One region of the Rubrivivax sp. JA1055 genome, then DNA from elsewhere that is predicted to be linked to it. Evidence: riboswitches for the same ligand, from Rfam matches in the RefSeq annotation. Region 1 holds a riboswitch; the other holds the start of a gene.
What was found. Region 1 has a riboswitch for thiamine pyrophosphate ahead of thiC (phosphomethylpyrimidine synthase ThiC). Riboswitches for the same ligand answer to the same signal wherever they lie in the genome.
Positions count from the first base shown of each region.

Region 1 (3,401 bases):
TGGACAAGATCCTCGGCTACCTCGAGATCGGCCGCCAGGAAGGCGCCGAGTGCCTGATCGGCGGCGGCCGGGCCGACCTCGGCGGCGAACTGTCGGGCGGCTACTACATCCAGCCGACGCTGTTCAAGGGCCACAACGGCATGCGCGTGTTCCGCGAGGAGATCTTCGGCCCGGTGCTGGCGGTGACGACCTTCAAGACCGAGCAGGAGGCGCTGGACATCGCCAACGACACGCCCTACGGCCTGGGCGCCGGCGTCTGGAGCCGCGACGGCACCGCCGCCTACCGCGCCGGCCGCGCGATCAAGGCCGGCCGCGTCTGGACCAACTGCTACCACGCCTACCCGGCGCACGCGACCTTCGGCGGCTACAAGGAGTCGGGCATCGGGCGCGAGACGCACAAGATGATGCTCGACCACTACCAGCAGACGAAGAACCTGCTGGTGAGCTACTCGCCGCACGCGCTGGGCTTCTTCTGAAGCGACGGCTGCGGCTGCGGGGGTCAGGTCTCGAGAGACCTGACCCCAAGGTCCCCGCGCTGGGCTTCTTCTGACGCAACGGCCGCGGCTGCGGGGGGCAGGTCTCGAGAGACCTGACCCCAAGGTCCGACGCGACTGCTGCGGCTGCGTGCGGCTGCGGGGGTCAGGTCTTGAGAGACCTGACCCCAAGGTACCCAAGGCCCTCAGACAGGCCGGCCGCGCGCTCCGTTGCGCGGCCTTTTCCGTGCTGTTCAGCGCAGTTCGAGCCGCAGCTGGACGGCGCGTGCACCCGCCACCTGCGGCGCGCCGAGCTGCGCCGAGCCGGCGCCGCGGCCGAGCAGGTAGCTGCGCACGGCGGCGGCGCGCTGCGCCGCCAGCGCCGCGTCGCCGCCGGCGTCACCCGGAGCGGCGAGCGCGAGCGTCATCTGCGGCTGGCGGCGCAGCGACTCGGCCAGCTTGTCGAGCACCGCCGCCAGCGGCGGCTTGACGCTGCGTTTGCCGGCGTCGAACGAGAACGCCAGCGGCACCTCCACCGCGACCGGCCCGCTGCCTTTCTGGGTGATGACGACCGGCGTGCCGTCGAACCAGCTCTGCAGCCACTGGCGCTCGACGACCAGCGCCGGTGTCGGCGGCATCGACGGCAGGCTGCGGCCGCGGGGCGGCTCGGGTGTCGGCGGCGTCGTCTGGCAGCCGGTGACGGCGAACACCGTGGCCAGCGCGGCGGCGGCAGCGAGGCCGCGGCGGCGGTGCGACGGCGGGCAGGGCTGGCGTGGCGTCATGCGGCAATTGTTCCGTGTGTCGTGCGCGGGTCCGTGTCCAGGCGTTCGATGCCCTCGCCGCGGCGCCGTGATCGCGCGGCGCGACTGCCGCCGCAGGGCCGTGCGGCGCGCGCTGGCGGCCGCCGGCCCGACTACACTCGCTCCCGCTCCGGGGTGCACGTATGGCGTGCTGAGATGGCGGACCTGACCGCCGGAACCGCGAACTTGATCTGGTTAGTACCAGCGTAAGAAGAGCTGCAGCGCCGAGGCGCGTGCGTCCGTCCCTTCAGGGCGGGCGTGCGCGCCGTTCAGTCGGCGCCGATGGCGGGGCATTCATCCAACCGAGACGGAGATTGCCCGATGAACGCCCCCGGCGACCTGCAGCAGCGGCTGTCCCTGAGCCGCGAACCCTTTCCCCAGTCCCGCAAGGTTTACGTGCCCGGCGCCTCGCCGGCGGTGCACGTGCCCATGCGCGAGATCACGCTGAGCAACGGCGAGACCGTCACGCTGTACGACACCTCGGGCCCCTACACCGACCCGGCGGTGGCGCTCGACGTGCGCCGCGGCCTGCCTTCGGTGCGCGGCGCCTGGCTGGACGAACGTGCCGACACCGTGGCCTACGACGGCCGCCCGCGCGCTGCGCAGGACGACGGCGGCCGCCCCGGTGACGCCGCCGATGCCCGCCTGGACGAACTGCGCCGTCAGGCCGCCGGCCTGCAGCGGCGGCCGCGCCGCGCCGCGGCCGGGGCCGGGGCCAGCGTGACGCAGATGCACTACGCCCGCCGCGGCATCGTCACGCCGGAGATGGAGTACGTCGCGCTGCGCGAGAACGGCCGCCGCGAGTGGATGCGCGAGTACCTCGGCGACGCCGCGCGCGAAGCCCGGTTGCGCGGCAACCCGCTGGGCGCCTGCATCCCCGAGACGATCACGCCCGAGTTCGTGCGCGACGAGGTGGCGCGCGGCCGCGCGGTGATCCCGGCCAATGTCAACCACCCCGAGCTCGAGCCGATGATCATCGGCCGCAACTTCCGCGTGAAGGTCAACGCCAACATCGGCAACTCGCCGGTGACGTCCTCGATCGAGGAGGAGGTCGAGAAGCTGGTCTGGGCGATCCGCTGGGGCGCCGACACGGTGATGGACCTGTCGACCGGCCGCCACATCCACACCACGCGCGACTGGATCGTGCGCAACTCGCCGGTGCCGGTGGGCACGGTGCCGATCTACCAGGCGCTGGAGAAGGTGGGCGGCGTCGCCGAGGACCTGAGCTGGCCGCTGCTGCGCGACACGCTGATCGAGCAGGCGGAGCAGGGCGTCGACTACTTCACCTTGCACGCCGGGCTGCGCCTGCCCTTCGTGCCGCTGACCGCCGGGCGGCGCACCGGCATCGTCTCGCGCGGCGGCTCGATCCTCGCCAAGTGGTGCGTCGCCCATCACCAGGAGAACTTCCTCTACACGCACTTCGAGGAGATCTGCGAAATCATGAAGGCCTACGACGTGGCCTTCTCGCTCGGCGACGGCCTGCGCCCGGGCTCGGCGGCCGACGCCAACGACGAGGCCCAGTTCGCCGAGCTGCGCACGCTGGGGGAGCTGACGCAGGTCGCGTGGCGGCACGAGGTGCAGACGATGATCGAAGGCCCGGGCCACGTGCCGATGCACCTGGTGCAGGCCAACATGGACGAGCAGCTGCGCCACTGCCACGAGGCGCCGTTCTACACGCTGGGGCCGCTGACGGTGGACATCGCGCCGGGCTACGACCACATCGCCAGCGCGATCGGCGCGGCGATGATCGGCTGGATGGGCACCGCGATGCTCTGCTACGTGACGCCCAAGGAGCACCTGGGCCTGCCCGACCGCGACGACGTGCGCCAGGGCATCGTCGCCTACCGCATCGCCGCGCACGCCGCCGACATCGCCAAGGGCCACCCCGGCGCACGCGCGCACGACGACGCGATGAGCAAGGCGCGCTTCGAGTTCCGCTGGCGCGACCAGTTCGCGCTGGGCCTGGACCCGCAGACCGCCGAGGCCTTCCACGACGAGACGCTGCCCAAGGACTCGTCCAAGGAGGCGCACTTCTGCTCGATGTGCGGGCCGCGCTTCTGCAGCATGAAGATCACGCGCGAGCTGCGCGAGTACGCGCAGGCCCGGGGCATCGGCGAAGACGAGGCGG
Region 1 is NZ_JAJKFP010000006.1:1,501,833-1,505,233, reverse strand. Features, by position in the region: gene LOC65_RS16255 (aldehyde dehydrogenase family protein) at 1-476, shown strand, start outside; gene LOC65_RS16250 (hypothetical protein) at 728-1,255, opposite strand; TPP riboswitch at 1,395-1,503, shown strand; gene thiC (phosphomethylpyrimidine synthase ThiC) at 1,595-3,401, shown strand, end outside.

Region 2 (3,401 bases), on a different contig from region 1:
CGCGGCGTCGCTCTTGGTCGCCGTCGCGAACACCGGGCTGGTGCCCAGGTAGTCCAGCGGCAGTGTGGCCGCGCGGCGCAGGTCGTCGAAGCTCTCGACCGACCAGCCGATGAAGACCTCGGGCGGCAGCAGCCGGCGCGCGTCCTCGACCGGCATGTCGCTCTGGCCCAGGTGCACGCCGTCGGCACCGCAGGCCAGCGCGACGTCGACACGGTCGTTGACGACCAGCGGCACCCGCAGCGGCGCCAGCAGCGCCTTCAGCGCCCGGGCACGTTCGACGAAAGCGCGTGTGCCGAGCTGTTTCTCGCGCAGCTGCACGCAGCGCACGCCGCCCCGGACGGCGGCGGCGACGACCTGCTCCAGCGGCCGGCCGGCGCACAGCGCCTCGTCGGTGACCAGCATCAGCCGCAGCGCCTCGACGCCCCAGCCGGCCATCGGCACGCGGCGCTCAGTCATCGAGCAGCCTCGCGCGGGCCAGGAAACCGGCTTCGTCGACGAGCTGCAGCGCGTCGACCAGCAGCGCGGCCATCGTGCCGACGCCGGCGCCACGGGCGCGCGCCTGCTCGGCGGCGATCTCGCCGGCCACGCCCATCAGCGCGGTGGCCGCGGCGGTGGCGCGCCAGGCGTCGGGCTGCACGGCGCAGAAGGCGCCGACCAGCGCCGTCAGCGAGCAGCCGACGCCGGTGATGCGTGTCATCCACTCGTGGCCGTTGTCCAGGCGCAGCACACGGCCGTCGGGCGCGACGACGTGGTCGACGGCGCCGCTGACGCAAACGACGGCGCCGTGGTTGGCCGCCAGTGCCAGCGCCGGCGCCAGCGCCGCCTCGGCGCCGGCGCTGCTGTCGACGCCGCGCGTGGCGACGGCCTCGCCGGCCAGGCTCATGATCTCCGAGGCGTTGCCGCGGATCGCCGTCGGCCGCCCGGCGGCCAGCAGCGCCGCCAGCGTGCGGTTGCGGTAGGCCGTGGCGCCGGCGCCCACCGGGTCCAGCGCCACCGGCACGCCGCGCGCGTTGGCGGCGCGCAGCGCGATCGTCATCGCCTCGACGGCATAGGCGTCGAGCGTGCCGATGTTGATGACCAGCGCCTGGGCGATGGCGACCATGTCCTCCAGCTCCTCGTGCGCCTGGGTCATCACCGGCGAGGCGCCGGCGGCCAGCAGCACGTTGGCGTTGAAGTTGGTCACCACCACGTTGGTGATGCTGTGCACGAGCGGGCGGCGCTCGCGCAGGGTCTGGATGTCGGCCCAGAGATCGCGGGCCTGGAGCGTGGTTCTTGCCATGACGTCCTTGCAACGAAATGGCAGGTCGGCCGGCTCCGGAAGCGGCGGCGCGGCAGCACGGCAGCGGCGCTTCCGGACTCGACTTCCCTGCGCGAGGATTACCTCAATCAGGTTCTAAGGGACTCTCTCAGCCGGCCTGGCCGTCGCACGACGGCCGGGCCAGCACCCCCAGCGAGACCGCGCAACAGGCGCGGCGAACGCCATTCTAGAAGGCGCGGGCCGCGCACAATCGGCGTCCCACCCCGCCGTTCGGAGGCTCGTTTGAGCGATCTCGACTGCCGCGTCGCGCAGCTGTTCGTCCACCCCGTGAAGTCCTGCGCCGGCATCGAATGCGACGAAGCGCTCGTCGTCGAGACCGGCCTCGACCTGGACCGCGCCTGGATGCTGGTCGACGAGACCGGCGCGATGCTCACCCAGCGCCAGCTGCCGCGTTTGGCGCTGGTCGCGACCACGCTGCGCGGCGACGAGCTGGTGCTGCGTGCGCCCGGCATGCTGGCGCTGCACCTGCCGGTCGACCAGGTCGAGCGCGCCACCCGCGCCCGCGTCTGGGACGACGAGGTCGCGGCTTACGACCTCGGCGCGCTGGCCGCGCAGTGGTTCGGCGACTTCCTCGGCCGCCCGGCGCGGCTGCTGCGTTTCGACCCCGAGCAGCGCCGGCTGTCCTCGCGCCGCTGGACCGGCGACATCGAGGCCGAGAACCAGTTCTCCGACGGCTTCCCGATCCTCGTCGCCTCCACCGCCTCGCTGGCCGAACTGAACGAGCGTCTGGCGGCACGCGGCCAGCCGCCGGTGGGCATCGAACGTTTCCGCCCCAACCTCGTGCTCGACGGCCTGCAGCCCTTCGACGAGGACCACGTCGACGAGATCGTCATCGAGGCCGACGGCGGCCCGGTGCGGCTGAAGCTCGTCAAACCCTGCGTGCGCTGCTCGATCCCGAACGTCGACCCGGCGACGGCCGAGACCGGCGCCGAGCCCGGCGCGACGCTGGCCGGTTTCCGCGCCGACGCGCGCATGGATGGCGGCATCACCTTCGGCATGAACGCGGTGATCGTCGAAGGTTTCGGCCGCACGCTGCGCCGCGGCCAGGCGGCGAACGCGAGCTGGGCCTTCTGAATCCGCACGGCGGGCGCCGGCTGTAGGAAAATCGCCGCCTTCGCGCCGGCGCCTGCCGCCGGCGCCCCGAACGCCTCCTTTCGCGAAAGCCCCTCCATGAGCCTCAAGTGCGGCATCGTGGGCCTGCCCAACGTCGGCAAGTCCACCCTCTTCAACGCCCTCACCAAGGCCGGCATCGCCGCCGAGAACTACCCGTTCTGCACGATCGAGCCCAACGTCGGCGTCGTCGAGCTGCCCGATCCGCGCCTCGTCAAGCTCTCCGAGATCGTCAAGCCCGAGCGTGTCGTGCCGGCGATCGTCGAGTTCGTCGACATCGCGGGCCTCGTGGCCGGCGCCAGCAAGGGCGAAGGCCTGGGCAACCAGTTCCTGAGCCACATCCGCGAGACCGACGCCATCGTCAACGTCGTGCGCTGCTTCGACGACGAGAACGTGATCCACGTCGCCGGCCGTGTCGACCCGATCGCCGACATCGAGGTCATCCAGACCGAGCTCTGCCTGGCCGACCTGGGCACCGTCGAGAAGAGCCTGGTGCGCTACTCCAAGCAGGCGCGTGCCGGCGGCGACAAGGAAGCCCAGCGCCTGGTCGACGTGCTGCAGAAGTGCCAGGCGGCGCTGAACGAGGCCAAGCCGGTGCGCTCGATCGACTTCAGCAAGGAAGAGCTGGTCGTGCTCAAGCCGCTGTGCCTGATCACCGCCAAGCCGGCGATGTTCGTCGGCAACGTCGCCGAGGACGGCTTCGAGAACAACGCCTACCTCGAGCGGCTGCGCGAGTACGCCGCGGCGCAGAAGGCGCCGGTGGTCGCGATCTGCGCCAAGACCGAGGCCGACCTGGCCGACATGTCCGACGAGGACCGCACGCTGTTCCTGGCCGAGATGGGCCAGGACGAGCCGGGCCTGAACCGCCTGATCCGCGCCGCGTTCACGCTGCTGGGCCTGCAGACCTACTTCACCGCCGGCGTGAAGGAAGTGCGCGCCTGGACGATCCACATCGGCGACACCGCGCCGCAGG
Region 2 is NZ_JAJKFP010000001.1:466,617-470,017, forward strand. Features, by position in the region: gene thiE (thiamine phosphate synthase) at 1-456, opposite strand, end outside; gene thiM (hydroxyethylthiazole kinase) at 449-1,279, opposite strand; TPP riboswitch at 1,347-1,459, opposite strand; gene LOC65_RS01950 (MOSC domain-containing protein) at 1,541-2,392, shown strand; gene ychF (redox-regulated ATPase YchF) at 2,489-3,401, shown strand, end outside.
Region 2: another riboswitch for thiamine pyrophosphate. It lies ahead of thiM (hydroxyethylthiazole kinase); the one in region 1 lies ahead of thiC (phosphomethylpyrimidine synthase ThiC).